One region of the Eubacterium sp. 1001713B170207_170306_E7 genome, then DNA from elsewhere that is predicted to be linked to it. Evidence: riboswitches for the same ligand, from Rfam matches in the RefSeq annotation. Region 1 holds a riboswitch; the other holds the start of a gene.
The links. A riboswitch is a leader RNA that binds a small molecule or an ion and turns the genes downstream of it on or off. The one in region 1 is predicted to bind molybdenum cofactor.
Positions count from the first base shown of each region.

Region 2: another riboswitch for molybdenum cofactor. It lies ahead of I2B62_RS08310 (ABC transporter substrate-binding protein); the one in region 1 lies ahead of I2B62_RS15995 (ABC transporter substrate-binding protein).

Region 1 covers NZ_JADMVE010000006.1:271,400-281,120, forward strand. Annotated here, with positions in the region: gene I2B62_RS15980 (formate/nitrite transporter family protein) at 347-1,126, shown strand; gene I2B62_RS15985 (flavoprotein) at 1,273-1,809, shown strand; gene I2B62_RS15990 (class I SAM-dependent methyltransferase) at 1,948-2,790, shown strand; molybdenum cofactor riboswitch at 2,791-2,908, shown strand; gene I2B62_RS15995 (ABC transporter substrate-binding protein) at 2,987-4,084, shown strand; gene I2B62_RS16000 (iron ABC transporter permease) at 4,185-5,231, shown strand; gene I2B62_RS16005 (ABC transporter ATP-binding protein) at 5,233-6,012, shown strand; gene I2B62_RS16010 (CD3324 family protein) at 6,461-6,739, shown strand; gene rsgA (ribosome small subunit-dependent GTPase A) at 6,876-8,195, shown strand; gene I2B62_RS16020 (arsenic metallochaperone ArsD family protein) at 8,267-8,653, shown strand; gene I2B62_RS16025 (transketolase) at 8,924-9,721, shown strand, end outside.
Region 2 covers NZ_JADMVE010000003.1:62,973-84,162, reverse strand. Annotated here, with positions in the region: gene I2B62_RS08395 (YbaN family protein) at 1-225, shown strand, start outside; gene I2B62_RS08390 (ABC transporter ATP-binding protein/permease) at 218-2,002, shown strand; gene I2B62_RS08385 (ABC transporter ATP-binding protein) at 1,953-3,605, shown strand; gene I2B62_RS08380 (nitrous oxide-stimulated promoter family protein) at 3,605-3,907, shown strand; gene I2B62_RS08375 (hypothetical protein) at 3,952-4,485, shown strand; gene I2B62_RS08370 (spore photoproduct lyase family protein) at 4,424-5,470, shown strand; gene I2B62_RS08365 (peptidylprolyl isomerase) at 5,533-6,294, shown strand; gene I2B62_RS20505 (MATE family efflux transporter) at 6,341-6,823, opposite strand; partial or broken gene I2B62_RS20790 (MATE family efflux transporter) at 6,899-7,584, opposite strand; gene I2B62_RS08355 (bifunctional diguanylate cyclase/phosphodiesterase) at 7,914-9,704, opposite strand; gene I2B62_RS08350 (AraC family transcriptional regulator) at 10,010-10,870, shown strand; gene I2B62_RS08345 (DMT family transporter) at 10,860-11,789, shown strand; gene I2B62_RS08340 (NAD-dependent protein deacylase) at 11,812-12,540, opposite strand; gene I2B62_RS08335 (isoprenylcysteine carboxylmethyltransferase family protein) at 12,708-13,385, shown strand; gene I2B62_RS08330 (nitroreductase family protein) at 13,445-14,002, opposite strand; gene I2B62_RS08325 (ATP-binding protein) at 14,038-15,342, opposite strand; gene gpmA (2,3-diphosphoglycerate-dependent phosphoglycerate mutase) at 15,516-16,259, opposite strand; gene I2B62_RS08315 (exopolyphosphatase) at 16,501-17,412, shown strand; molybdenum cofactor riboswitch at 17,530-17,665, shown strand; gene I2B62_RS08310 (ABC transporter substrate-binding protein) at 17,656-18,693, shown strand; gene I2B62_RS08305 (iron ABC transporter permease) at 18,728-19,765, shown strand; gene I2B62_RS08300 (ABC transporter ATP-binding protein) at 19,765-20,541, shown strand; gene I2B62_RS08295 (XdhC/CoxI family protein) at 20,556-21,190, shown strand, end outside.

The DNA of each region.
Region 1 (9,721 bases):
AGAAAACGGTTATTTCCGATGAGCTCCTGCTGCTTTTTGTCGTTTAGACAGAGAGCGCTAAGCTATATAATCTACCAAGTCAAACGGCCGTCGCATCCTCGGCGGCCCTTTGAACCTTTTGCTGAATGGGCAGGACCATGCGGTTCTGCTTTTTGTGTTTTAAAATATAAGTTTGTTTGATAATTAACTTACGAAAAGTTCTCGAAAAGTAACAATAGAGTAATTTATTGCTGATTTTTAACGCATAAAATATAAAAAATAGGTTAAAAAGAGTAAAAATTTACATTTTAATAAAACTTAAAGTTATGATATAATTTTAAAATAAAATATTCAGGAGGTGTGTGAAATGAATGGTTTTCTTTCTCCGGCGGAGATTGGAGAAGTATGGGTTGGGAATAGTGTAAAAAAAGCGTCCCTATCCATCGGTAAAATGCTGGTTCTCGGCATTTTTGCAGGTATTTTTATCGGCTTTGGCGCCCACGGCTTTTTACTGGCGACAGGAATAGGCAAAGGTGCTTTAGGTGAGGCCATGATCGCTAAGCTGGTGGGGGCTTCGGTTTTCCCGGCAGGTTTGATGATGGTTATTCTATGCGGGGCAGAGCTGTTTACAGGCAACAATTTAATGACGCTGGCCCTGATGGATAAAAAAATCACCGTCAAGGGACTTCTGACAAACTGGGTGGTTGTCTATATCGGCAACTTAATCGGTTCGATCCTGCTGGCCTTTGTGCTGGCCAAAAGCGGCCTTTATGCTGACGCTGTTCTGGACAAGGCGCTGGCTGTTGCGCAGGCAAAGGTCGGGATGTCTTTTTCGGCAGCGCTCATCCGTGGGATTCTATGTAATATTTTAGTTGTTTTAGCGTGCTGGATGCAGGCAGGATCAAAGGACATGATCGGTAAAATCTTTGCGATCTGGTTCCCCATTATGCTTTTCGTCTTTTCGGGCTTTGAGCATAGTGTGGCCAATATGACCTATATTCCGCTTGGTATTTTCTTAGGCGCGGACGTCAGCTGGGGACAGATGTTTTTGAATAATCTGCTGCCGGTTACGCTCGGCAACATTATCGGCGGCGCCATCATTGTACCCTGTGTCTACTATTATGCGTATCTCCGCAAAAAATCGTGAAACTAAAGATGGAATGAGAATTATAGCAGAGCACCCTTTCGGTTATGAGGGTGCTTTTTTATGTAAGCCTGCGGGTGTATTATACCTTTTGAACCGCTTATGCTATAATAAATAATAAAATTCAGATGCTTACAGGAGAAATGAAAATGTTAAATGGAAGAAACATAACCATTGGGATTACGGCCTGTACTCCGGTTGACCAGATTCCCGGGCTGATCCGTATGCTGCGGGATGAAAAAGCAGAGGTAAAGGTCATGCTGACCCCGAATGCCCTTCACTTTATTACCCCGCTTCCACTGCGGCGTGCATCAGGAAATCCGGTTGAAATCGACCAGTTTGAAGAGCCAAAGGTATGGGACCCTGGCCACAGAACCTCCGATCAGTCCGATTTGCTGCTGATCGCTCCAGCCTCTGCAAACACCATTGGCAAGGCGGCCAACGGCATTGCCGATAACCTGCTGACCACGACCATTTTATCCACCACGGGACCCATTGTATTTGCCAACAACATTAACCCAATGATGTATGGCAAGCCCAGCGTACAGCGGAACATTCAGACGCTGAAGGACGACGGCTGTATTTTTGTCGAAAATGAAGCGGGCAAAGCGCCCAACCGCATGCCATCCAATGAGCGGATTTTTCAGACGGTTGCTAAAGCGTTGGAAAGAATGACAGAAGTTTAAAGAGAATGAAAAAATAGGGTAAAAAATTGTTTTCAGGGGAAACCTTCTGGACAATCCTGAAAAAACGCGATAGAATGAAGTGGTAATTGTTTTCAGAATAAGCTGTGCTTATCGTGAAAAACAGGGAAATGTGGTGAAATGATGAACGGATTATTGAATTGGGCAGCGCTTTCAGAGTTAAGCCGTCCGGCCGCCAAGGCCGGGCCCATGGACAGCGATCCCGCTAAAATGTGGGGCGCTGCCGCTCAAATGTACAATAAAATGGCTCAGCTGGAAAGAGAGTATACCCAAAATCAGCTGGACGCCATGATCATTACAAAGGATGACACTGTCTTAGATGTCGGCTGTGGACCAGGCCGTCTCTCGGTGCCAGCCGCCGCGATGGCAAAAAGCGTCACGAGCTTGGATGTGGCCCCACAGATGCTGGCAAAATGCCAGGAAAACGCCGACGCTGCCGGTGCTTCAAATCTGACCACCCGGCTTTTAAACTGGGATGATGTAAAGCCTGGTGAGAATATCGAAAAACACGATGTCGTCATCGCGTCGCGCACAACGGCGCTGGCAGATCTCATAAAGCTGAACGCACTGGCAGACAAGTATGTCTTTATCCTCTGCTGGACAAAAAGTCCCAGCCTGAAGGAGGTGCATGACGCTCTGTTTTATGGGGTGGATGATGCGCTGAGGCCAATGCCTCCGATGAACCGTCTGCTCGGATACAATGTGAATTTCAATTTACTCTACGATATGGGTGTAAACCCAAGCGTTAAAGTGGTCACCGATGGCTTCCACTGTGATTACGAGAACCGCGAAGCCGCCTATGATGACTTGAGAACCCTGCACCCGGTACCCCGGGACCGGGAAGAAATTTTCAGGAGAAACGTGGATGCGTGGCTTACGGATTTACCTGGCGGCGGCGTATCCTTCCGGCGCGAGACCGAGTCCTATGTCATGTGGTGGAAACCGGGAAAACTGGAACTTTAAAATGAAATAAGCATTCGAGTCCGAAGGCCTAAAGGAATTCCCATGGCTGTGGACCGATGAGTGCAGGGGGAAACGCCTGTGCTTTCCGTATTTGAGAAGAGTGCACTGAACTGTTTGATACCAAACGGGCATATTCTTATGCGGAATATGTCCGTTTTTGTATATAAAAACATAGGGAAAGAAGGAGATGTGAGAAATGAAAAATTTTAAAAAAGCCCTATCTGTACTGCTGGTGCTGGTTCTGCTCAGCTTTACCGCAGCCGGCTGTTCGCAGAACGGCGGCAGCACAGCCGAATCTGAGAATACAGGCGGTGACCGCACCATTACCGATATGTCGGGTGTCGAGGTAACGATCCCGGCCGAAGTGAAATCGGTCATTAACCTATGGCCGTCCAGCAACCAGATCATGATTGCGCTGGGCGCGCAGGACAAACAGACAGCCTATATGGCAACACTGCAAAAACCAAGCTTTAAATGGATGCAGATTGTCAATCCGGCCATTATGGAAAAAGAAACCGTTGGCGGAAACGGCGATATCACGGCAGAAGAGCTGTTAAATCTGAAGCCGGACCTGGTCATCACCTCCAGCGATGAGGATGCTGAAGCCTACCGGGCTGCTGGCCTCAACGCTGCGTGTATGATGTTCAACAACTATGATGGTCTGAAGGAATCGGTTCAGAAAACCGGCGAAGCCCTGGGCAGCAGTGAAAAGGAACGGGCAGACAAATACGTTGAATATCTGGAAAAAAATATCAAGCTGGTTCAGGACCGCTTAAAAGACATAAAGGATGAGGACAAGCCAGTCGTGCACTATGTCGATGGACAGAGCGGCACAAGCCCTTATAAAACAACCGGAAACGGCACAATGCAGGAAGAATGGCTGACCATGGCTGGCGGCAAGCTGTCCACCGACGGCATTCTCCAGGGCATGAGCAAGGAAATTACACCGGAGCAGTTCCTGAGTATCAATCCGGATGTGATCATTGTCGGCGGAACAGGACAGGCAGATGCCTATGACGCTTTGATGAGCGACGCCTCACTGGCAAACCTGAAGGCTGTTCAGGACGGCAAGGTTTACCGCAATCCGCAGGGAACCTTCCAGTGGGACCGCTTTGGTTCGGAGTCTGCCCTGCAGGTACTCTGGGTGGCAAAAACCTTATACCCGGATAAATTTGAAGACATTGACATGAAAAAAGAAACCATTTCTTTCTACAAGGATTATCTGGGCTATGAGCTCTCCGATGAATATGCGGATGCGATTTTGGCAGGCAAAAATGCCCCAGACGGCCGCTAAGCCCATTTGAGAACCACAGGTCAAGACATAACGAAAAAGAAGAAACCGTCAAAGCCGCCGAGTGATCGGCGGCTTTTTGAAAATCAAAGGACAAAATTGTATGGCGAGAGATATAAAAGAAAACAAGGTAAAAAATCCGGAAGACAGGCCGCTGGGGTTGGTTTTGACACTGGCGGCGGTTATCGTAATCGCGCTTATTCTGACGGCGCTGTGTGTTGGACGCTATTATGTGCCGGTGATGCAGGCGGTGAAAATCCTGCTGGCACAGGTTTTTCCCATCACCCCGACCTGGGATAAAACCATGTATGATGTCATCATCAACCTGCGGCTTCCGCGTGTGCTGGCAGCTGTTTTGGTTGGCGGCTCCCTGGCGCTGGCCGGAGCCACCTATCAGGGAATGTTTAAAAATCCGTTGGTGTCCCCGGACCTTCTGGGTGTTTCCGCCGGAGCCTGTGTGGGAGCCGCGGTTGCGATTCTCATGAGTCTGGGGAGCGGAATGACACAGGTGCTGGCCTTTACGGGCGGGCTTCTGACGGTATTTGTCACGACCTCCATTCCAAAGCTGATGCACCGCAACTCCACCATGATGCTGGTGCTGGCTGGTGTGATTGTGGGCGGGTTTATGAACTCCATCATCGGCCTGACAAAATACATCGCAGACACCGACACACAGCTGCCGGATATGACCTACTGGCAGCTGGGGAGCATCGCGAAGGTCACCTATCCCACGATCTTTGCGATCGCGCCGATTATGATCATCAGCGGCGCGGTGCTCATTGTCATGCGCTGGCGGATTAACATCCTGTCCCTCGGGGATAATGAGGCGCGTTCTCTGGGGGTTAATCTGCGCTTTGAAAGAGGGATTGCCATAATCTGCTCAACGGTGCTGACAGCCTCGGCGGTATGTATGAGCGGAACCATCGGATGGATCGGGCTTGTGATGCCGCATCTGGGCAGAATGGTGGTGGGCAGCAACAATGTGCGGCTGCTGCCGGTTACCACCCTGCTCAGCGCCGGGTTTCTGATCATTATTGATACCCTTGCCCGGACCCTTACCGGGGGCGAGCTACCCCTTGGCATTTTAACCGGCTTTATCGGGGCGCCCTTTTTCACCTGGGTATTGATCAAGCAAAGGATGAGTGAGTGATATGGCATTACTGGAAGTGAAAAACGCGGGATTCTCTTATCCGACAAGGCAGAATGTTTTCAGCGGTATTTCGTTTGCGCTGGACAAGGGCGAAATCTTTACCATCCTCGGGCCAAACGGGGCAGGCAAATCAACGCTTCTCAACGCCCTGGCAAACCTGACATCCCTGACCGAAGGCGAGATACTGGTGGACGGCGTGCGCCTGGACAAAATGAGCGCCAGGGAAACGGCCTTCAAAATCGCCTATGTGCCCCAGACCACCGAGATCACCTATGGCTATTCAGTCAGGGATTACATCGCCATGGGGAGAGCCGCCCATGTGGGAATGCTGGTGACGCCAAAGAAAAAGGATTATGAAATTGTCGATGAAACCATTGCCCTGCTCGGCATTGAGCATCTTGCCCACCGCCTCTGCACCCAGATCAGCGGTGGTGAAAAGCAGCAGGCGTGCATTGCCAGAGCCATTGTGCAGCAGCCGGAAATCATTCTTTTTGACGAGCCGACCTCAGCGCTGGACTATGGAAACCAATTGAATATTATGCGGCTTATCAAAAAACTGTGCGGCCGTGACTATGCGGTGATCATGACAACCCACAATCCGGACCAGCCGATTCTTCTGGAGGGAAAGGCAGGCATACTGGACCGGGACGGGCGCATGGTAACCGGAACCGTCAACGAGATACTCAGCGAAGAAACACTGAGCGCCGTGTACCGCACAGCCCTGCACCTGGTTTATGTGGAGGAGGCCGAGCGGATGGCGTGCATCGCGGCAAAGATTTAAGCTTTGACAAGGGAAGGCCTGGATGTTATAATTTAGAAAAATGAGTGAAAGAGGTGTGTTGATGTCGGTTTTGTCTGTTTATGAGGTTCTCAACTAAATACAGTTGAAAGGGTACAGCTGTGATGGGGAAGGCCCCTTTTGTTTTGCTGCCCTTTTTAGAAACATACCAGACAGACTGCTTCATATCATCAAATCATGACGGCACAACGGCTTTTGCTGTTCTGTGGTTTTATATTTGATTTATTTTGCCCGCAGGAGCGTTCTGCACTTTTACAGGTGTGGTGTGTTTTCTGCGGGCTTTTTGTATTCCAGCTTATAAATGAAAGGAAATGCTTTATGAAATATCACTCGGATCGTTGTGCATAGCAGGGGCTATCGCACGGCATCAGACTAATGATACGCGTATAGCCCTTGCTTAATCCTAAAAAAATAAATTAGGAGGAGCAACATGAGCTATATAAAGGCAGGCGACGTGCTGCCAAAAGAACTCGTCGACAAAATTCAGGACTATATTGACGGAGAATATATCTATGTGCCCAGAAAAGAGAAAAACCGAAAGGTCTGGGGGCAGAATACCAATCGAAAGCAGGAAACACTTCTGAGAAACCGGGAGATTTACAGGCAGTACCTTGAAGGAACGCCAGTCTCGGGCCTTTCAGAAGCCTATTTCCTGTCGCCGAAGAGTATACAGAAAATTATTGCAAAATGTAAACTGGAAAACCAGTAACAGAAGCGCCGGGTTTAAAAAACCAAACGGCGCTTTTTTGTTTCAGAAAAATAAAGGCGGTTGCCGGGCTGGTAAAACAGCCGGTATAATGCTTTTGGGGCAAAAAGTATTTTCTGAAACAGATTGGAGAAATGAAATGAAAAAGAAACAGATAAAAAAGAATGATCCGATAAAATACATCGGAGCAGATACAATAGAGGCAACCGTTGTTAAAATTATGAATAAGCAGGCCCAGGTGCTGGCAGGTGATAAGCTTGTAAGCTGCCTGCTGCCGCAGGCGCTGGTTTCTGAAAAGAATGCGCTGGCGGTGGGAGACCGGGTGGCTGTAAGCCCGGCCGGCAGCCAGATGTACCAATTATCCGCTGTCCTGCCCAGAGAAACAGCGGTGTTCCGGGGCAACCGGCGTTCGCCGGGAGAATCGGTACTGGTAGCGGCCAATGTGCACTACCTTTTAGTCATTGTGACAGCAGAGTATCTCCGGCATCAGGCCGGCTATCTGGAGGCGGCCAGCATCGCGGCCCGGCGGGCCGGAATCAGGATCCTTATTCTGATCAGTAAATGGGATTTGATCAGCGAGCGGGAAAGAAGCCTGCTTGAGAATAAAATAGCGCTTTATCGGGAAACGGCAGATCTTGTCTTTACCGGGTCTGAGGGGGCGGAGCTGGAGGCGCTGACAAAAGCAGTGTCTGGCAAAACAGGGGTGGTCGTTGGTGACCGCTCCTGCGGTAAGTCGGCTTTGATCCAAAAGATTTTGACCAGACTCATGGAAAATGAAAAAAAACCTGGAAAGCTTCCTGGTACACACACCAGCCAGCTGGAGGCCGGTCCCCAAAACACATGGCTGATTGATACGCCGGGCTTTCGGGATTTTGCCTTGGAGGAAATCACAGCAGACGAACGCAACGCGGTATTTCCCGAAATCGCCGGGCTGGCCGCTGCCTGTGGCTTCAGCAGCTGTACGCACACCCACGAAGAGGGCTGCGCGGTAATACAGGCCCTTCGGGAGGCCCGGATTGAACGGGAGCGGTACGACGCCTATCAGGGTATGTCAGGGAAAAAGCCCAAAGCAGCAATGCAGGCCGACTACAGGCATACCGCCTGCGCCGAGAGCTTTGTATGTAAGGTGTGCGGAGCCCCAGTCGCGCCAGAGGGAGCCGGCAGCCAGCACAGGAACCATTGCCCCAAATGCCTGTCAAGCCTCCATGTCGACAACAGGCCCGGAGACCGCGCATCCCTGTGCCATGGCGTCATGGAGCCGGTGAGCGTGTGGGTTCGGAAAAACGGCGAGTGGGCCATTATACACCGGTGCCGCCTGTGCGGCGCGCTGAGCTCAAACCGCATCGCGGCGGATGATAACCCGGCGCTGCTGATGTCCATCGCCGTTAAGCCGCTGGCGAGAACTCCTTTTCCGCTCAACAAGCTGGAGGAGATGTTCGGAGGAGCGGGCGAGGCTTAAAAGAATTGGAACAGGGTTTTAGACGCTCACTTTGGGGTATCTAGAAAGAAAAACGAAAGCAGGTGTCATAAATGATGCATCATATAGAAATTTTCGATCCGGATATCCAGTGCTACGCAGGAGAGTGCGAGCCCATGGGCAATAAAGAGTACATGCGTATTACCACCATGTTAGAAAATCTGAAAATGGCCGGGAAGGATATTATCCGCTATAATCCCATGCAGGAGCCCTCGCTTTATAAGGAGAAGCCTGAGCTTAAACAGCTGATTGACGAAAAAGGGGTTAAGGCTCTGCCGGCAGTGATGCTGGACGGCAGGATTGTCAAAAGCGGTGAATACCCCTCCAATAAGGAATTGCTGGACTGGGCAGGACTGAGCCAGGAGGAGCTGGTTAAAACCATCATGCAAAAGAAAATGTCAAATTGTAAATGCGGCAACGATCTGGATTGCTGCTGCTAAATAAAAATTTCCAAGAGGACCGGTAAGGCTTACCGGTCCTCTTTTCTTAATAAAAAGCTTAAAAGCTTAATGCCGGCTTCTATAAAATTTTACATCATGACGGGTTAAAAGAAAAAGCACCAGATTACCTCTCAGAAGGACATGACCAGTTAATCTTGTTAAAAGATAGACAAATTTATGGGCGTAAAAAGAGTTGACAAACGGTTTCACAGGAACTATACTAGTCTTAACTGGTCATGACCACTAATGATGACCGAGGGGGAATTACTTGTGGACAAAGTCGAATTAATTGAGAGAAAGGCATTTAATATCCGAAACGATATTGTAAAAACCATTATTGAGAATGGGGATGGTCATGCCGGGCCGTCCCTTTCCTGCACCGATATTCTGGCGACCCTGTACTTTGGGGTGATGAAGGTTGATGTCAATAAACCCAAATGGGAAAAAAGAGACCGCCTTATTCTGAGCGCAGGGCATAAGTGCCTGGCGTTATATGGGACGCTGATTGAAAAAGGATTTGAGAGTGAGCGGGTACTGCACAGCTATAATCATCTGGGCACGATCGTGCCAGGACACCCGGATATGAAAAAGTTCCGGGGGGTGGATTTCAGCTCCGGTGCTCTGGGACATGGCCTGCCCATTGGCTGCGGTATGGCCCTGGACGCAAAGCTTAAAAGCCATGACAACCGTGTGTTTGTCCTGATGGGCGACGGTGAACAGGGAGAAGGCTCTAACTGGGAGGCTGCAATGTTTGCAGCGCACCATGAGCTTGATAATCTGGTTGCGGTTATTGACCGCAACGGCCTGCAGATCAATGGCGCGACGAAAGAAGTGCTTAACAGCGCGGATCTTGCGGAAAAATACAAAAGCTTCGGGTGGGCTGTTGAAGTTGTGGACGGCCACGATGTGGCGGCCATGCTGAAAATTTTTGAACAGACACCCGCTCAAGCTGGAAAACCAACAATGGTTATTGCCAATACCATCAAGAGCAAAGGAATGTCCTTTGCGGAAAACAACGTGAAGTACCACCACTGGAACCCGGGAAAGGATTCAGAGGAAGCCAGACAG
Region 2 (21,190 bases), on a different contig from region 1:
AGCACCCGCATTTATCAAAAGCATTTGGACAGCTTTGTTAAGGAACGCTCCATGACTTTAAAAACTAAGATTTCTCTTTTATCCTTTGCGTCTGCGATGCTGATTCTTGCATTTTGTCTGGTAGATGTTATTTATGCGCGCATTCTTATCATTGCGGTAATAATCTTTAAATATTACTATTTTATTTTCAGGATTAAAACGATCCGGGAGGTCCAGAATGATTGATAAACGCCTGACACAAATGATGGGCAAGGCTAACCGGTATATTTTCTTAAATGTTTTTTTTAACTGGGTTTGCCTTTTGGCAAATATGACAATTATTTTTACTATCGCCTGGTTACTACAGAACATTTTAACGGGTGGTATTGAAAGCATTGAGATATCCGGCTCTCTGATAATCATTTTCATCGCTCTGATTGTGCGTTTTGCCGCTACTCTCATGGCATCAAAAATGTCCTATGCGGCCTCCTCTGGTGTCAAAAAAACACTGCGTGAAAAAATATATAAAAAACTGCTACGCCTGGGCATAAGCTACAACGAAAGAATCTCGACGGCTGAGGTGGTCCAGGTTTCCGTAGAAGGCGTTGAACAATTAGATATTTATTTTGGTAAATATCTTCCCCAGCTGTTTTATAGTCTTCTTGCCCCCATAACGCTTTTTGCTGTTTTGTCTTTTATTAATCTGAAAACAGCGCTGATTCTTCTGATTTGTGTACCGCTTATCCCTGTTTCAATCGTGGCTGTACAGAAAATTGCCAAAAGACTTCTTTCAAAATATTGGAGTACCTATACAGAATTGGGTGACAGCTTTCTGGAAAATCTTCAGGGATTAACAACCCTTAAAATTTACGAAGCCGACCAGTATAAAAATGAAGAAATGAATGCTCAATCTGAAAAATTCCGAAAAATCACCATGAAGGTTCTCACCATGCAGTTAAACTCCGTAACCGTCATGGACATTATTGCATATGGCGGCGCTGCCATTGGTATTATTTTAGCGATCACAGAATTTATGAAAGGAAATATCTCTTTTGGCGGTACCTTTGCGTTGATTATGCTTTCTGCAGAGTTTTTTATTCCACTGCGCCTGCTGGGTTCTTTTTTCCACATCGCAATGAACGGAATGGCCGCATCGGATAAAATTTTCCGATTGCTTAACCTTGAAGAACCTGCTCAAGCTGACGGCATCGTTGATCCCCAAAATGCGGATATTCATCTGCGTCATATCGCGTTTTCTTACGACGCCGAACGCCCTGTCCTGGAAGACGTCTCTTTGAGCATTCCAAAGGGGAAATTTATATCCATTGTCGGAGAATCTGGTAGTGGCAAAAGTACCATTGCTTCGCTGATTATGGGCGCTCATCAGAGTTACAGCGGGGATATCTGCATTGGACAGCAAAATCTAAAATCCCTGTCTGAAGCCAGCATTATGGAAAACATCACCCTCATTAGCCATAACAGTATGATCTTCAAGGGAAGCGTTCGGGATAATCTTTTGATCGCTCAGCCAACCGCCAGTGATGAAGTGCTGTATAATACGCTTAAACGCGTTTGCCTTTATGATTTTCTTATGGAGCAGCAGGGGCTGGATACCTGTATACTGGAGAACGGCTCAAACCTCTCCGGCGGACAAAGTCAGCGGCTCGCCCTTGCCAGAGCGCTGCTCCACAACTCCGAAATCTATATTTTCGATGAGGCAACTTCCAATATAGACGCGGAAAGCGAGGAACAAATCATGTCCGTTATCGAAGCTCTGGCCCATACCAAAACCGTTATACTGATTTCCCACCGGCTGGCCAATGTGCGTTCAGCTGATCAGATTTATGTTTTATATAAAGGACGTATCATCGCGTCTGGAACACACCCTGAACTTCTGGAAAACAGCAGCTATTATGCTGATCTCTGCTTTACTCAGACATCCCTTGAAAACTATGGAAAGGAGAAACCCGTTTATGCGCAGAAATCCCATCTCAATCATGGCACGGCTTATCGGGCTGGTTAAACCATTAATTCACATCATGCTGCTTACCATTCTTATGGGAATCGCAGGCTATTTATGCGCGATCTTTATTACCATTTTGGGTGGTTATGGCATTCTCTCTGTTTTAGATATTATAAAATTCGATTTGGGGCTGCTTTTTATCATCATCCTGATTCTGGGACTTATGCGCGGCATCCTTCATTACATTGAGCAGGCCAGCGGCCACTATATTGCCTTTAAGCTTCTTGCTATTATCCGTGACAAGGTCTTTAAAGCCATACGCAAGCTCTCCCCTGCAAAGCTGGAAGGACGCGATAAAGGCAATTTGATCGCAGTTATTACCGGTGACATCGAGCTTCTTGAGGTATTTTATGCGCACACTATTGCTCCGATTGCCATTGCCATAATCACCTCCTTAATTATGGTCATCTTTATTGGGCACTTCCACCCTTTGCTTGGCCTCATCGCGGCCATTGCTTACCTTTGCGTCGGGTTCGTCATTCCCGCGGCCGCCTCTCACCTGGGCTCAGAAAAAGGAAGAAGCTATCGCAGACTTTTTGGTGCGCTTAATACTTATTTTCTGGACAGCCTGCGCGGTTTAAAAGAATGTATCCAGTACCATTCCGGACCTTCACGCCTAACTGAAATCACACGTCAGTCCGATGAGCTCGATATTCAGCAAAAAGCGCTGAAAAGCCAGGAGGGTTTGTCTGCCGCTGTCACCAATACAGCTATTTTGTTTTTTGATCTTGCAATGCTCTTTACGTCTATTCTATTAATGCGCCAGGGGCTTCTTGGCTTTGAGGGCGTATTAATTCCGGTTATTGCTTTGTTTAGCTCCTTTGGTCCAACCGCAGCGCTCAGCAGTCTTTCAAACAATCTGCTTCAAACCTTTGCCGCCGGGGAACGGGTGCTGGATATTCTGGATGAGAGCCCGGTTGTCCGGGTCGTAGAAAACGGCGCAGACATCACGTTTGACGGAGGGGCATGTAAAGACCTGTCCTTTTCCTACGACGCCGAAACAATCCTTGACAAGATTACCATGGATTTTCCAGACTCCAAAGTTATCGGCATTCATGGAAAGAGCGGTTCAGGGAAGTCTACCTTACTTAAACTGCTCATGCGCTTCTGGGACCGCCAGTCTGGCAGTCTCCAGTTGTCTGGTCATGATATCCGCGAAGTCAATACACATAGTCTGCGTGAAAATGAAAGCTATGTCACTCAAAGCACTTACCTCTTTAATGATACCATTGGAGCAAATATCCGTATTGCACGTTTAAACGCCAGTGATAAAGAAGTCGCCGAAGCCGCCAAAAAAGCCTCTATTCATGACTTTATTTCCCAGCTTCCAAAAGGCTACGATACGCCGGTAGGCGAACTTGGTGAGTCCCTGTCAGGGGGAGAGCGCCAGCGTATTGGGCTGGCCCGTGCCTTTTTGCACCAGGCGCCCTTTATCCTGCTGGATGAGCCGACCAGTAATCTGGACAGCCTGAATGAAGGGATTATTTTGAAATCCATCCGGGAGCATGCCGCTGATCATACGGTTGTACTGGTTTCTCACAGGCGTTCCACCATGGGTATCACTGATCTTGATTATTCGATAGAAAATGGGAGGCTCTCCTGATGGCATGTGTAAAATCTGAACAGCGTATTGTTGAAGAAATGATCCGCCTCTATTGCTCAAAAAAACACCATCACAAAGCACTGTGTCCTGACTGCCAGGCACTTCTCGATTACGCGCTGGGCCGCCTGGAACGATGTCCTTTTCAGGATTCAAAGTCATTTTGCAGTCATTGTCCGGTTCACTGCTACAAACCAGCGATGCGAAAGCGGGTACAGGAGGTTATGCGCTTTTCAGGACCCAGAATGCTTCTTCATCATCCTGTTTTAGTGGTCAAACATATGATTGAAAGTAACCGCAGATGACAAACTGCCCTCTTTGAGGTAAAATAATCTCAAAGGAGGCTGACATGAAACATTTTTACCTGCTCATTAACGATCAAAACATACAAAACTGGACCCTCGTCAATCAGGTGTCGATTATAAAGGCTGGGAAAACAAATTGGTATTTTCCGGATATTCTTTACCGTCATCCCTTTGACGAGGGCTCTTTATGTCTTACGATCAATGACTCCTTAAGCGCAGAGCTTGCCTCTGCCCTGGAAACAGCTTTTAAAAAGCTTCCGCCCCACCGTATTGTATTATTGAGAATTAACAGCAATCCTGAATGGCAAAAGGCCTTTTCTCACTGGAAAGCCACTCTTGAAAGCAATAATCATCCATTCTTTACCCCGGAGGAATCGCTGATGATGGAAAAAACAAAAGCGGCGCTCCGCTTGACTGAATCACAGAAAATTGTTTTTACAAAAGCCTGCATCTCCCAAAAGCTTAGAAGTGAAAATCGCCTTTTAAATTCACTGCTGCCCTATACGGAGCTTAAAGTTGCTGCTAAAAAAGAAAGGAGCGCTGTTTTTAATGCCTTGCTCAAAACGCTCTGGGCTTAAACCCTTTTCCCATGTTTATCTTGAGAAAAGAGTGGCCTGTCATCCAAATACTCAAGCTATCTTAAGTAAGCTCAATTATGACAGTCTTATTTATATTGATAACTATTCCCAGATCTTCAACCGGCATCATCAGGACTTCGTCGCTCAGAAGCGTTCCCCCAATCTTATTCTGGCTCAAAAGAAACAGGATTTCTATTATAAAGGCTCACCCTACTGTGAAAACTTTGGGCACACACGTTTTTACTATACGGTCATTATCATGAACTGTCTCTATGATTGCAGCTATTGTTATTTGAAAAGTATTTACCCTTCAGGACACATGGTTGTTTTCGTCAATAACGAGGATTTTATTGCCTCCGTGGAGCAGGATTTATTGACAGGCAGTGAACCGCTTTATCTGGCCATATCCTACGATAGTGATTTAATGGCTCTTGATCCGCTGACCAATTTTCTGAGTCCATGGCTGGCCTTGGCTAAAAGGTACCCTCAGCTTACTATTGAGGTAAAAACAAAGGCTGGGCGGTTTCCCATCGCAGATCCCCCTCAAAATGTTATTTTCGCCTGGTCGCTGCTTCCTGACTCCGTAATACGCCGATACGAGCGCCATACGCCTTCCCTGACAACGCGGTTAAAAGCTGCTTCTCAGGCGCTTGACGCCGGGGCCACCGTTCGATTTTCCATCGAACCGGTAATGCCCATTTACAATAGCACAAACATCTATCACGACTTTATCTGCTTTTTAAATAAGCAATTAGATTTAAACCGCTTGCTGGATATTAATGTCGGCGGATTTCGGATCAGTGGTAAACAGTTTAAATCTTTTTATAAAAAAGATCCCACCTGCCCGGTTTTCGCCTGGCCCTTGACAGAAAATGCCTATGGTATCGGCTATAGTGATAACGAACCGTTGATCGAGCAAATAACAAATGATTTGAAAAGCTTTGTAAAATCTGAAAAAATCATTGTATACCAAGCCGCCCCTTGACAAAGAGAACTATAAACTATAATATTTAATTTAATGACTATTAATAGAAGGAGATTTTCTAAATGGAAAAACAAGTCGTAGCCGTCGTCGAAGGTAAAGAAATTTACAATACCGACCTGGAAGCTTTAATACAACAATTACCTCAGGAGCAGCAAGGCCAGTTCCGCACAAAGGAAGGCCGCAGAAAATTACTTGAGGAGCTGGTTGCTCAGGAACTTTTTTATCTTGAAGGTAAAAAAAACCATGAGGATGAAACTGAGGAGTATCTCGCCCTGGTGGAGGACGCAAAAGAAAAACTGCTGAAATCACATATGATTGCTAAATTTATGAAAAATATTGAAGTGAGCGATGAAGAAGTTAAAAAGTTTTACGACGAAAACCCAAAACAGTTCATTGCTCCGGACAGCATTCGCGCGAGTCATATTCTGCTTCCCTCAGAACAGCAGGCCATTGATATTATTCAGGAAATCAAGGATGGCGGCAAAACCTTTGAAGAAGCTGCAAAAGCTTACTCTGTCTGCCCGTCCAGGGAGCAGGGCGGCGACCTGAGTTATTTTTCAAAAGGAAAAATGGTTCCACAATTTGAAAATGCCGCTTTTGCCATGAAAGTCGGTGAAATGAGCGACGAACCGGTTAAAACGGATTTTGGCTGGCACATCATCAAGGTAACTGACAGCAAAACCTCTGAAACCATTCCTTATGATGTGGTTAAGGAAAATGCCCGTCAGTATCTTCTCGGGCAAAAACAAAACCGTGCTTTCCTCGACCGTGTCGATGAACTGAAAAATGAATATAACGTCGATGTAAAAATCGGCTTATTCTAAATAAAGACCTGGGCTACGTGCCCAGGTCTTTATTTTAAAACTTTTGTCAGTGTTTAACCGATATTTTCTTTATTAAAAAAACACCTGCGCCCATTGATATAAATTCCGTTAAAGGTACGGCCATCCAGATGCCCGTTACGCCTAATAAGAGCGGCAGCACACTGACCAATATCAGGTTGAAAACACATCCTCTAAACAAGCAAAGAGCCAGGGAAATTCCCGGACGGACAATGGCCTGAAAGTAATTGATAATAAACATGTTGGTCCCTGTGACAAAAAAACCAATAAAATAAATACGTATGGCTGTCGCAGACAGCGCAAGTACCTCCGATGAAGGATTTAAAAAAATATAAGTAAACAGATCTGGTACAAGAAGTCCTAAAACAGCCGGAAGAGCACAGACAGCCAAAGCCGTTTTAATCCCAAGGGCACGTACCTTATAGATACGGTCAAACCTTCCCGCGCCATAATTGGTGGATAAAATTGGCTGGGCCGCCTGGCTGACTCCGTTGCTTAAGGCTGTGACCACAAAGGCTGTATTCGTGATAACACCGTAAGCACTCACACCAATATCCCCCACGTAGCGTAAAAGCTGATGATTAAATGCAAAAATAACAATTCCGGCTGAAATTTCAATAAGAAAACTGGTTACACCATTTGCAAACACTGCTCTGAAAAAGGAGAAAGTCAGCCCTCTGAACCGAAAACAAAGCCCGTTTTTCTTAGAGAAAAAATGAGAAACCAGTATACAATCAGTCAAAACAGACCCCATCACACTGGCCAGCGCAGCACCGGCCATGCCCATTTGAAATGGAAAAACCAGCAGTATATCAAAAATAATATTAAATATGCCGCCGGCAATGACAGCTGCCATTGCGCGCCTGGGGGCGCCATCATTACGAACAAAGGCCTGTAAAAATGATGAAAAGCTAAAGATCAGCGCTCCGCCCGCAATATAAGGAGCATATTTCATAATATAGGGCATGGTAACCGTTGTTCCGCCCAGAAAAAGCATGATCTTTTCACCAAAAATAAAAAAGACCATTATGTAAATAATGCCTGCCAGCAAATTAAGTATAAAGGCCGTGGTAAAATACTGCTGACCCTTTTTTCTTCTCCCCGCCCTCTGCTGATAGACATCAGCACAGAGCCGCCTACACCAAATAATAATCCTGTGCCAAAAACAAGGTTAAAGACGGGCAGCACAATGTTCAGGGCTGCCATTGCCTCCGTTCCGATACCTTTTCCAATAATGATTGTATCCGCTAAAATATAAATAGAGGTTACCATCGTCCCACTGATCGCAGGAAGCAGATAGTGAAAGAACAGTTTTTGAACCGGCTGTGTCACCAGTTGGTTTTTATCCATTTTATTCTCCCCTTTACGGTCTTGTACCTTAGAGCAGCAGACCCGTCATTGTTTAGTCTCTCAAAATTATAACACAGACACCTGCTATACGGGAAAACAAATTCTTCTTTAACCACAAAAAAGACTGCCAGCGTGGGAAAGTGCGAGCAGTCTTTTCTGTGTTGTCCGAGATTATCAAAGATAAGGGTTTGGTATGATATTGCTTTATTTATATACCCCGATCCGCAATATCTAAACATTATGATCTGAGCTTAAAAAATATGGTATTTTTCCCGAAAGGCACTGACCGGCAGGGGCTTTGAAAAGTAGTAACCCTGTCCGATCTCACAGCCGATCTCTTTTAAAAACCGGAGATGTTCCTCTGTTTCCACACCTTCACAAACGACTTGAATACCCAGGTATTCTGCCATATCAACGATATTTTTTATAATGATCTGAGCCCTTTTTACGCTCGTACCTTCCAGCAAAAACTCTTTATCCAGTTTTAAAACATCAATGGGCAGAGACATGAGTAAATTCAAAGATGAATAGCCTGCTCCAAAATCATCCATAACGATTAAAAAGCCATTTTTCTGAAGTACTTCCATTGTTTTAACGACCTTTTCAGGATTTGTTCCAAAGGCACTCTCGGTGACCTCCGCTTCAACATAACAGGGTGGAATGTTATAGGTTTCGACGATTTGCTGAAACTGACGTACAAAATCCATCTGACGCACTGTTATTCTTGAAAAGTTCACTGAAACCGGAAGCGCTGTTTTTTCCGGATCATCCAAAGCCTGCCGCACCAGCAAACAAACTTTTTCAAGCATGTAAAAATCAAGTTTTGTTATAAAACCATTGCTCTCAAAAAGCGGGATGAACTCATCCGGCGGCAAAAATCCATATTCCTGTGATACCCACCTCACCAGCGCCTCAGCGCCAATAACACTGCCGCTAAGAATATCTACCTTTGGCTGTAAATAAACCTTGAACTCTTCCATTTCCAAAGCTTTGTCCGCAGATTTCGTCAGTCTTGTCTCACGTGTCAGCTGCTCCAGCAATGCTTCATCATACCATACAGTGGTCGCCCGCTTTCCATTTTTGGCGATTTTGTGAGCAAAAGCTGATTTGTCAATCATCGCCTCAACGGATTCTTCCCCCGCCTCTACCTTATAGATACCAAAAGAAAAAGAAAGCTTTTCTAAAAAATCCATTTTTTTAGAAATAAGCTGGTTAAGATAATCACGAATTTCTTTGTCAATACTCTGAGTCTTTTTCGTGAGGATGATAAAATTATTGGCAGATACACGGGCGCACAATTCACCCTCAAACTTTTTTGAGAGACCAAACCCGATATTTCTAAGAATGTTATCCCCCATCTGGTAGCCATAGAGATCATTGATATACTTAAAATCATCAATATCCATATTGACAATAATATAATCAGAGCGGTCACGACGGTTTAAAATCGTTTCTGTTCCCTGAATAAAAGCCAAATAATTGGGAATTCCCGTCAAAGTATCGTGATAGTAAATTTGTCTGAAATCCTTATATCTTTTACGTTCTCTGAAAATCACCCAGACGCTCGAAACCAGAATATATACAATCAGTATTATAAAGGTACGATAAAGTTTTCTGTCTGAATATTGTTCAGCCAGAGACACAGCCTGGTCAGATAGCTTAAAGTGCTGCTCACTGAGCTGATAAAGATTCTCCCTGCCAGTTCCACTTCGGACCACATCAATCTCGAGCTTTATATCTTTCCACACTTCCTGAATTTCAAGAAGCTTAGCCTGATAATCACTGTCGCCGCATTTATTCAGCTGGTAATCGCCATCACCGGTCTGCAAATCATAAAGAATACCGTCCAGGCGATCCATTAGTGGAGCGTTCGGATCTCCGCTGATCTCATTTTTAACCAGCTTCTGTGTTGCTCCTCTGACAATCCCGGTATAATTTATAATTCTCGAATCGCCGGCATTTTGAAATAAAAAAAACAGCAAAATAACAGCTCCGACAAGCCAGATTACAGTATATAGGACAATATTCTTTCGATTTTCCATTGATTACCGGCTCCTTCATTTCAGCTCAGTTCAAACCTTTCATATTAAGGTATTTAATCACTTAATATAATACAGTTTAAAAAATTGCTTGGTTGTCATGAATTCTAGTTTAAAACTTTTCATGAAATATAAACCATTCTTATTATAGCACCATTACAACTTGTGTGCAATCCATTTCTTATGACCGAAAACACTATATAGAGTCATTCAATTCTTTGATTAAATTTTCACACATCATCTGGAAGATCATACAAGACACAGGTTGGCACTTCTGTTAAAATAAAACCAGAAAGTGAGGAGACTACATGACATTCGAACAAGAACAAAGACATGTTTATTATGATACAGATCTAAAAATTGAAGCATACCACTTAACTGGAATTGTCCAGCCTTTTCCCAACCATTTTCATGATTATTACGTTATCGGTTTTGTGGAAGGCGGGCGCCGTCATTTATGGTGTAAAGATCAGGAATATGATCTGAGTGCCGGAGATTTGATACTTTTCAACCCACGAGACAGCCATCGCTGCTCTCCAAGAAACGGAGAAATTCTGGATTACAGAGCGGTTAATATCCCCATTGAGGTTATGCAAAGCGCCGCCCGTGAAATCACCGGCCAGTCCTATACCCCATTTTTCACCCAAAATGTCGTCTATCAAAGTGATATTATAACCGCTCTGAATGACCTTTACACAGGCATCGTTGAGCTGTCATCACGTTTTGAAAAGGATGAGGCTTTCTTTCTGCTTTTAGAACAGCTATTCCGCGAATACAGTTCTCCTTTTGAACAGAGCAATATGATCGAGCCAGACAATAAAATTAAAACTGTTTGTACCTATATGGAAGACCATTTTTCGGACAACATCTCGTTAGATGACTTAACAGCTCTAGCCGGGCTCAGTAAGTCATATTTTCTGCTGCTGTTCACAAAACAGGTTGGTGTCTCTCCATATCGTTATCTCCAGTCCATTCGTATTGAGCGGGCTAAAAAACTGCTGGAGCAGGGTATCCCGGCCATTGATACTGCGGCCATGACCGGTTTTTCGGATCAGAGTCATTTTTCACGCTTTTTCAAGGATTTTATTGGTTTGACTCCACGGCAATACCAAAAAATTTTCCAACCACAAAAGGATTCAGAGAAGGAGGTATCTTCCAATGAATACTAAAAGTGCGTCCATTGGGCACATTGCCGCCTTTTTTACCATTATCATCTGGGGAACCACCTTTATTGCCACAAAAGTACTTCTGCGGGTACTCACACCCGTTGAAATTCTTTTTTACCGTTTTTTTCTTGGCTATCTGGTATTATGGCTGGTTGCTCCCAGAAATCTGAAGCTAAACAGCCGAAAGCAGGAGTTCTATTTCATGGCTGCCGGCCTTCTGGGCGTCACACTCTATTTTCTTTTGGAAAATTTTGCCCTTACCTTTACGCTGGCAGCAAACGTTGGGGTAATCATTGCCATTGCACCCTTTTTTACTGCACTGTTTGACTATTTTTTCCTCCATGGAGAAAAGCCTGGCCTGCGGTTCTTTATTGGATTTGTTGTCGCAATTACAGGTATTTGCCTTATCAGCTTTCGCGGTGACAGCACGGTACAGCTTAATCCAGCCGGCGATCTGCTGGCCATTGCCGCCGCTGTTGTCTGGGCCGGATACTCAACCTTTACTAAAAAGATCAGCACCTTTGGTTACGGAACCATCCAAACCACCCGAAGAATCTTTTTTTATGGCCTGCTTTTTATGATTCCCGCTCTGTTTGTTTTTGGTTTTCACCTGGATTTTTCAGTTTTTACTGAATTCAAAAATCTGGCCAATATATTATTTTTGGGCTTTGGCGCATCAGCGCTTTGCTTTGTTACCTGGAATCTGGCGGTAAAGCTCCTGGGTCCGGTTAAAACCAGCGTGTATATTTATATGGTGCCTGTCATTACCGTGGTCACCTCTGTGATTATTCTGCACGAGCATGTTACCCTGCCGGCAATTTTAGGTATTGTGCTGACCATCGCAGGGCTGTTCCTTTCAGAAAGCCGGCTTAGTCTCAAACGTCAAAAATCATTAAATAAAAAAGAGGAGCTGCGCGGCTAACCGCGCAGCTCCTTTTTTCATTCTAACACTCAGCTTTAATCTGCTCCATAACTTTTCCAATGGCGTCATGGATTGTCAATGTGGCATCTGATTCTCTGGCGGTGGCATCCTTATTGATAACCACCAGACTTTTTCCTCTGAAATAATCAATAAAACCTGCTGCCGGATAAACGACTAAAGAGGTTCCTCCGATAATCAGGGTATCTGCCTCGCTGATTGCCTGCACTGCCCTTTGAATGGTCTCAGAGTCAAGCGCCTCCTCGTAGAGTACCACATCTGGCTTGATTCTGCCTCCGCAAGCGTCACATTTCGGAATACTCTCAGTGTTTTTAACATAGGCAGCATCAAAAAATTTTCCACACTTCTGGCAAAAATTGCGGTGAATACTGCCATGCAGCTCATAAACTGCCTGGCTGCCCGCGGCCTGGTGCAGGCCGTCAATATTCTGTGTCACCACTGCCTTTAGCCTGCCGCATTTTTCAAGCTCTGCCAGCTTCATATGGGCAGCGTTTGGCTTAGCATCCAGAAACATCATTTTATTTTTGTAAAAATCATAAAAGGCTTCTGTATGATTTTCAAAAAAGCTGTGGCTCACAACCTGTTCAGGCGGATAACGATACTCTTGCATGTAAAGACCGTTACTGCTGCGAAAATCAGGAATTCCACTTTCAGTTGAAACGCCAGCTCCGCCAAAAAAAACAATGCTTTTGCTCTCATCAATAATTTTTTGTAATCGACCAATTTGTTCCATCGCTAAAACCTCCTTTTATTTTTAGTATACCACATTTTTTCACTTAAAATTAATCATTTCAGCTAAACAAGTTATAAAATCAGCCTTCACCACTATATAAGCTTTACTCGGTATGGTATAATAACAGCATTTTAAAAGTTTAAACATTTCTATCAGGAGATTGCCCGATGAAAAAACAAACCATTGGCTTTGCCGCTCTGGCAATGCTTCAAAAAATACTGAGTCTGTCCTGTTTCTTAATCGCTGCCGGAACTCTGAACTGCCTGCGGGGCTGGATTTATTTTATTCTGTATCTGACGGTCATGGCCGCTACGCTGGCTGTTTTGTTACACCGCAATCCAGATGCGCTGTCTTTTCCAGAAAAAGGCGCTGAAAAGGCAGCCGGAGCAGATATCACCCTGCGTAATTTTTGCAGTCCTCTGGCTTTTTATGGCATCTACATTATCGCCGGGCTGGAAATCCGTTTTCACTGGTCTTTGGTGCCCCAGCCTGTGATAGCTGCGGGGCTTATCCTCAGCCTTATCGCCAATCTGCTGATGTCTTGGGCGCTGCTCTCAAACAAGTATTATGAATCGGATACTCCCATGCTTAAGGATACCCAGCCCACTGTCTGTTCCAGCGGTCCCTATCGTTTTGTACGGCATCCAGGCTATCTTTTTATGATTTTCTGGGCCGTCACAGTCGCGATGATTTTCGGATGGGCCACAGGCATTATGTCCGCTTTAATTATTCTTCTTCTCATCCTCCGGACTTATTATGAGGATCAATCCTTGATGGCTTCTTTTCCTGGCTATTCAAGCTATGCCCGCCAGGTAAAATACCGCTTGATCCCTTATATCTGGTAAGCATAAAGCCTGCAGGCAGGCCATCGCAAATGTGTCTGCATGCAGGCTTTATCAACAATTCAAAAAATCCAGGTGACTAAATCTTGTTTGCGGGCTGCCGGCTCGGCTGCCTCAGCTTTATGCCCAAAAACCGCTGCGGTAGATGGTTTATATCCCTCAGGTATCTTTAGCTCTTTTTTCAGCAGCACACCCTCCTGTGAGAAAAAGGCCAATAAAACAAAATAAATCCAGCAGCTTCCGATTTCCAATGACTCTGCGGCCAGAAGCATATTTTCCATGGCGGCAGAGCAGTCATAGTCCAAGCCCACATTTTCCTCAGAGCTTGATACCACAATCAGGGCAGGCGCACCATAAAGGCAATTAAAATCAGGATCATTTCCTAAATCTGCCAGGTGGCCGCCAAGCTGTCTGGCCGTTTCCTTTGCCAGCTTACTCATCCGGTTGAGCATTTTTTTGTTTTGAATCACGGTGAAGTGCCAGCTCTGGCCTCCCGCATTGGGTGCATACATCCCGGCTTCAAGAATGTCCTTAAGCGTCTCCTCATCAACCGGATCTGCCAGGTAGCTTCGGATACTTCTCCGCTTTAAAATTGTCTGTAATGTTTCGTTTTTCTTCATTATTTACCCCTTTTAATAATTGACTAAAGCATTATTCAGCTTTTATCCTCACAAACCGGCAAAATAAGCCGCATTGAAAACATACCATCCTCCGCTTTATACCTCAGCAAACCACCGTATCGTCTGGCAAAAATCGAGATGCTCTGTGTTCCAAAGCCGTGGTCTTTCACTATGGTTTCCGGATATCCGGTTTCAGCATTAAACATAATCTCGCCTGTGTAAGTATTGGTAATTTCAATAAACAGCTGTGACCCCACACGTGAACATACAACTGAGATTCTGCGCGCGTCGGCGCTGTTCATCTGATTACAGGCATTGATGGCATTTTCGATACCATTGGCAAAAACCAGCGACAGCTCTTCTACGCTGATGGACAGTTTTTCAGGAAGATTAACCCTTATGCTAACTGTTATGCCCACATTTTCAGCCATCTGTCCATAAACTGACAGCACTGCGTTCAACACCTCATCCTCGCAATAACAGACTGCTGGCCGGCTTATCTTTTCAATGGTATTGTTCATGGAGGCTAAAATAGCCAGCGCCTCATCATCACTGTGTGTCTTAATACACGCGGTTAGCGCGGTGGTAAGATGGCGAAGATCATGCTGGAAAATCCTAAGATTCTCCTCGCTCTCGGCAATGGCCTGCATATGCTTTTTCAATGATGTCATCTGAAGCTGCATGGAGGAAAGCTCCCTTGTGCTCTCAAAATAGCTGCTCTGCTGCTTAAGGATTGTATAGATTGTTCCATTGTATAAAACAATGGCAACACAAAGACCAATGGCCGCCGGAATACTCTCAGGGCGCTCATTTAGCGGTGCCGGATAAGAAGCTATGTTTAAAAATGAAAGCAGCAGACAGATCGGAATCAGCGATAAACGTATCCAGCCGGTTTGCAACTGCTCCAATGTCTCGAGGAGTGGTTTCCGGATAAACCTTATAATAACCAGCGCCAGTATAAAGAATACCACCACCTGGCTCAGAAGCTCTCCGGCGACATCGGGCAAATATGATGCCAAAATCCCGCAAAACAAATCCTGAATGGCCACAAAGCTACAGGACATAAGAAATGAGAAAAAGGTTCTCGCATCATTATAGCGTGACAGAAGTATATTAAAACCAATGGCGATCACAATGTGAAGCAGTCGAAATTCCAGATCGCTTATGCTTTCAGGAAGCCTGAGTTCCAATAAGATATCAAGAATGATTACCGCAAGAATTCCAGCTCCGGTAATCAGAAAAGTTTTTGTTCTTGAAAAACGCCAATTTGATAAAAGCAGGAAATAAACAATGCCGAATGGCGCAGTGATAATGATTTTCCATAAACTGAATGCATTCATATCTGTTTCCTCCCCACTTTTGCTACTATTATATCGGAAAAAGACACAAGATGCAAAGTTGACCCCTCACTGAGTTCAACCAGTCCTTAAAATGACGATGCTGTTTATATCCTGTTAAAAACAGCATCGCTTTAATCCATCAAAAAAACGGCGAATGGTATCGCCGTTTTTCTTTATTTTGCCTTACCCTGCTCGGCTACTTTCTTCATCCGTGTTTCAATGATGGACTGATCCCCCAGATAATAGTGGTCTGTCATATTAAAGTCATCGTCAAATTCATAAACCAGAGGAATACCCGTTGGAATGTTGACGCCCATGATCTCATCCTCTGACAGTCCTTCAAAATACTTAACCAGAGCCCGGATCGAGTTGCCGTGCGCAACCAGCAGAACACGTCTGCCCTCCTGCATATCCTTCTTAATCACTTTTTCATAATATGGGATCACACGGGCAATGGTATCCTTAAGGCTTTCTGCCAGGGGCAGCTCACTTTTCTCCACATTTCGGTACTGTTCCTGCAACTGTGGATTTCTCGGGTCCTCCGGCTCCAGCTCTGGAGGACGGACATCAAAGGAACGCCGCCAAATTTTGACCTGTTCCTCTCCGTATTTTTCAGCCGTTTCTGCCTTATTAAGCCCCTGTAACGCACCATAATGGCGTTCGTTAAGCTTCCAGTCCTTAATAACCGGCAGCCATGCCCGATCCATTGTATCCAGAACCACATTTAAGGTATCCACAGCCCTCTTCAAAAAAGAGGTATAGCAGATATCAAAATCATAGCCCTTTCCTTTGAGCATATTTCCCGCGTCAGCGGCTTCTTTGATCCCTTTATTCGATAAAATTACATCCGTCCACCCTGTAAACAGGTTCAGTCGGTTCCATTCACTTTCACCATGTCTTAAAAGTACAAGCTTCATCTTTATCATCTCCTGTTCTTTTAAGTATTCATACCCAAAAATCTCTGGAAATTGCATATTTTTCAAAAACGGTTCTTTTTTGTACCCATACTTTTCACAACAAGGATTCATTCCCATCTTTATCTAAATTTTACTTTAGAATCAAGTTGAAGTCCTTGCTGTTATCAACTATAATTGTCATACAGGCAATAAACCATCTGTTTTGATGATTATAATATCTAAAAAAGGGAGAGCAAACATTATGAGATTAATTACCCGTTCTGACTTCGACGGCCTTGTCTGCGGCGCGCTGCTCAAGGAAGCCGGAATCATTGATCATTGGAAATTCGCCCATCCTAAAGACTTGCAGGATGGTCTGGTAGAGGTTAACGAAGATGACTGTCTGGCAAACGTCCCCTTTGTAGAGGGCTGTGGCCTATGGTTTGACCACCATTCCAGCGAATTTGAGCGTAATCAGCTCACTGGAAAATATAAAGGCGAAAGCCGTATCACACCATCCTGTGCGAGAATTATTTACGAATACTACGGCGGAGAGGAACGTTTTTCACATTTCAACGAAATGCTGGCCGCTGTCGATAAAGTGGATTCTGGCAATTTAACCATTGATGAAATTCAAAACCCAGAAGGCTGGATATTAATCGGTTTTCTGATGGATCCCAGAACAGGTCTGGGACGCTGGCGCAATTTTACCATCTCCAACTATCAGCTGATGGAAAAGCTGATCGACGCCTGCCGGACCATGTCCACAAATGAGATTTTGAATCTTCCGGATGTTCAGGAACGTATCGAAATTTATTTTGAACAAACTGCCAAATTTAAGAAAATGATTGAAAAATATACCCATACCGAAGGTGATGTCATTATCTCCGACCTGCGTGGTGTAGACCCGATTTATACCGGGAATCGCTTTCTTATTTACAGTATGTACCCAGAACAGAACATCTCAGCCTGGATTGTCAGCGGTAAGGGGGGGCTGGGCTGCTCGGTAGCCGTTGGTTACTCAGTCTTAAACCGGACCTCCTGTATTGACGTTGGCAGCTTAATGCTTAAATATGGCGGCGGCGGTCACAAGGCTGTCGGTACCTGCCAGTTTAAGGATGAAGAAATTCAAGAAAAGCTTCCCAAATTATTGGACGAACTTGTAAATCCTTAGTAAAAACGGACTATCCACAAAACCCCACTCTCCTCAGTGAAAGCGGGGTTTTATTTTCTATTCATTCATCCTGTTGTTTTTCTCCTTTAAAACGTTATCAAACCGTGCTATAATGAATTTATGAAAAGTCTCTGATGGTATTGTCCTAAAAACAGGCTTCCCAAAATCATCTGTTCACGGTTTTACCACAATAGGGTACTGCTGGAAACGACTGTGCCTTCCGTACTTGAAAAGGAGGAAAAAATGAGAAAAAAACTGTTATGTATGATTCTGGCCCTTACATTAATTTTAAGCGTGACTGCCTGCAGCCCGAAGCAGGATACATCGGCCGATAAAACCTCTGGTGAAATCAAAGTCACAGACGCCATCGGGCGAGAGGTCACCCTTCCTGCGCCGGCGACCAAGGTCGTTGGGACACATAACCCATCCTTAAACACCGCAGTTGTCATTGGCGGCGGCAAGTATATCGCCGGCTTTGGCAACAAGGACATGGCCCGGGGCCTGTATGAGCAGGTTATTGACGGATACGATGATCTTCCACAGATCGGCAAGAGTAAGGATATCAATATGGAGACGGTTATGGAGTTAGGTGCAGACCTTGCGATTCTGCCTGAACGTTTTGCCGGTCAAGCTGACCAGTTCGCCGAAGTAAATGTTCCGGCCATCGTTGCACTTCCTAACGACGAAAGCTTTGATACCGTCACAAATTCCTTAAAAATCGTCGGTAAGGCATTGGGAGAAGACAACCGCGCCGAAGAAATCACTTCTTTTATTAATGATAAAATCACCGATGTCAACAAGAAGGTAGGCTCGGCTTCTGAAAAGCCGTCTATCCTGTTCTTAGGCGGTACCAGCCAGTTGACCGTCGCCCCTGATGCCATGATTCAGACCTATATTATCGAAAAAGCCGGCGGAAGCAACGCAGTCAGCGGTCTGGATAAGAAGGGCGAATTTGCCGATGTCAGCATTGAGCAGATCGTTGGCTGGAATCCAGATATCATCTGGATACCTTCCTACGCCAAATATAAAGTGGATGATATTCTGAATGATCCGGCCTGGAGCAGTATTAAGGCTGTTCAGGACAAAGCCGTTTATGTTTTTCCGTCTGCACTGGAACCGTGGGATTACCCGACGGCCTCCTCTGTTCTCGGTGTCTGCTGGGCAGCAAATAACCTTCACGGCGATCTTTATAGTTCTGATGATTTTATGAAGGATGTCGATGCCTTCTATCAGATGGTCTATGGCAAAAGCTTTACCAAGGAACAGCTTGGGCTTCAATAAGCGCTGAGGACTTGCGGGCTGGCAGGCTCAATGAATGCCTGCCGGCCCTTTCATTTTATCCACTATGAAGAACACAAAACATCGACATCTCATTTTTGTATTAACCGCCATATTGCTCTTGCTCATGGTTATTGCCTGCTGCGTAGGGCGCTACACGGTAAACCCCCAGGATATGCTTCATGCCCTCCAGACCAAAATCACGGGCGAGCCCGGGAATCTGGCCATGGAAAACGTCTTTTTTGTCATTCGGCTGCCCCGTGTCATTGCCGCGGTCAGCATCGGTGCGGTGCTTTCACTTTGCGGCGCCGTTTATCAGGGCATTTTCAAAAACCCACTGGTATCGCCGGATTTACTTGGTGTGTCCAAAGGTGCCTGTGTAGGCGCTGCGCTGGCAATCCTGCTGGGCGGCGGCATGCTTGCGCGTCAGGTGTCTGCCTTTGCTTTCGGCATCATCGCCATGCTCATGACCATGACCTTTCCCAAGCTTCTGCGCAACCAGTCCAACCTTGTTTTAGTGCTGGCCGGTATCATCACCAGTGGCTTTATGGATTCGATTCTTGGGCTTATGAAATTTACCTCCGAAAACGACACAGACCTTGCCGCCATTGTTTTCTGGCAGATGGGCAGTCTGGCTGCCATAAAGGTTAATGAAATTCTTTCTGTACTGCCCGTTTTTGCGATTGGTGCTTTTATTTTGCTGAGTCTCTCCTTTCGGATCAATATTCTTTCTTTTGGTGATATTGAAGCGCAGAGCCTTGGTGTCAATGTAAAAAAAATCCGATGGATCATTATTCTAATCGCCAGCCTGTTGACTGCCAGCGCGGTCTGCATCAGCGGAACCATTGCCTGGATCGGGCTGATTATGCCACATCTTGCAAGGATGCTGGCAGGCTCTGACCATATCAAATCCCTTCCAGTAACCATGCTGATGGGCAGTATTTTCCTGCTTCTCATCGACACCATTGCCCGCACAGCTACCTCTCTGGAAATACCGCTTTCTGTTTTGACAGGCCTCATCGGTGCCCCCTTCTTTGCCTGGCTTTTATACCGGCAGAAAGCAAAGGTGAGCTGATGAAAATACAAATTGAAAACCTGTCTTTTTCTTATTCTGATTCTGCTCCGTTGTTGAAAAATATTGGCTTTACCCTTTCTTCAGGCCGGGTGATCTCTATCCTCGGGCCAAACGGTGCGGGAAAGACGACGCTTCTCAACTGTATTGCCGGGCTTTTTAAGCCCTTGAAGGGAAATATTTTAATTGATGGAAAAAATATGGATCGCCTTTCCCATCGGGAGGTTGCAAAAATTATTGGCTATGTTCCGCAGATCATTGTTCCTACTTTTTCCTACTCCGTTCTGGACTATGTGGTGACGGGCTGTGCCCCGCATATCGGTACCTTTGAACGGCCAAAACAAGTCCATTTTGACGCTGCCATGGCTGCTTTGGAAAAAATGGGCATTGTGGCTCTCAAGGATAAGCCCTACAATGAAATCAGCGGCGGCGAACGCCAGCAGGTCAGCATTGCGCGTGCCCTGGCCCAAAAGCCTGCCTTTATCCTGATGGATGAGCCCACCGCTCATCTGGACTACGGCAATCAGATTCAAGTGCTCAAGACCATCCGCTCAATGGCTTCTCAGGGCTATGGTATCGCGCTGACCACACACAATCCCGACCATGCCCTGCTTCTGGGCGACCAGCTGGCTGTCCTGGAACGGGACGGTACCTTTACCTTTGGTGATTGCAGGGAGGTATTGACAGAGCCCTTTCTCAATCATCTTTACGGCATAGACCTTCGGCTTGAGGATATCACCTCTGTCGGCCGCCGAGTCTGCTTTGCACCAAAACTATAAAATGGAGGTTTACCATGAATCCAAAGAAATTACTGGAAGAACAGCTTAAGTTGGAGGAAGCCGGACGTCCCTACGCGATAATAACCATTATCCGTGCAGACGGCGCAGTTCCAAGAAAAAGCGGCAAAATGCTGGTAACTGCTGACGGCAACAGCATTGGCACCATTGGCGGCGGCAGTTCGGAGCTGCTGGCCATACAGGACGCTCAGGCATGTATCCGCTATGGTGAAAACGCCGTTAAGGATTATGTTCTGAACAGCGAAAATGGTATGGTCTGCGGTGGCGACTTCTCTGTATTTATCGAGGTTGAAAACCCAAGGCCGCGTCTGCTGCTCTGCGGCGCTGGCCATGTGGGCACCGCCCTGATGAAAACAGCTCGCCTGGCCGGATTTGATATCACCCTGGTTGATACCCGCGGTGAAGACCAGATCGGCGAGGCGATCGCTTTGGCGGATACCTATGTCCCGGTCACAGAATTTTACGAGGGCGTTATGTCGCTGCCCGTTCCGGCAGGTGCATTTATCGTCATTACTACCTATGGACACCGTTTCGATAAAGAGGCTCTGGCGGCAGCTTTAACTAAAAAGGCCGCCTATCTCGGGATGATCGGCAGCCGTAAAAAAATCGCGGCGGTCTATGAAAAGCTTCG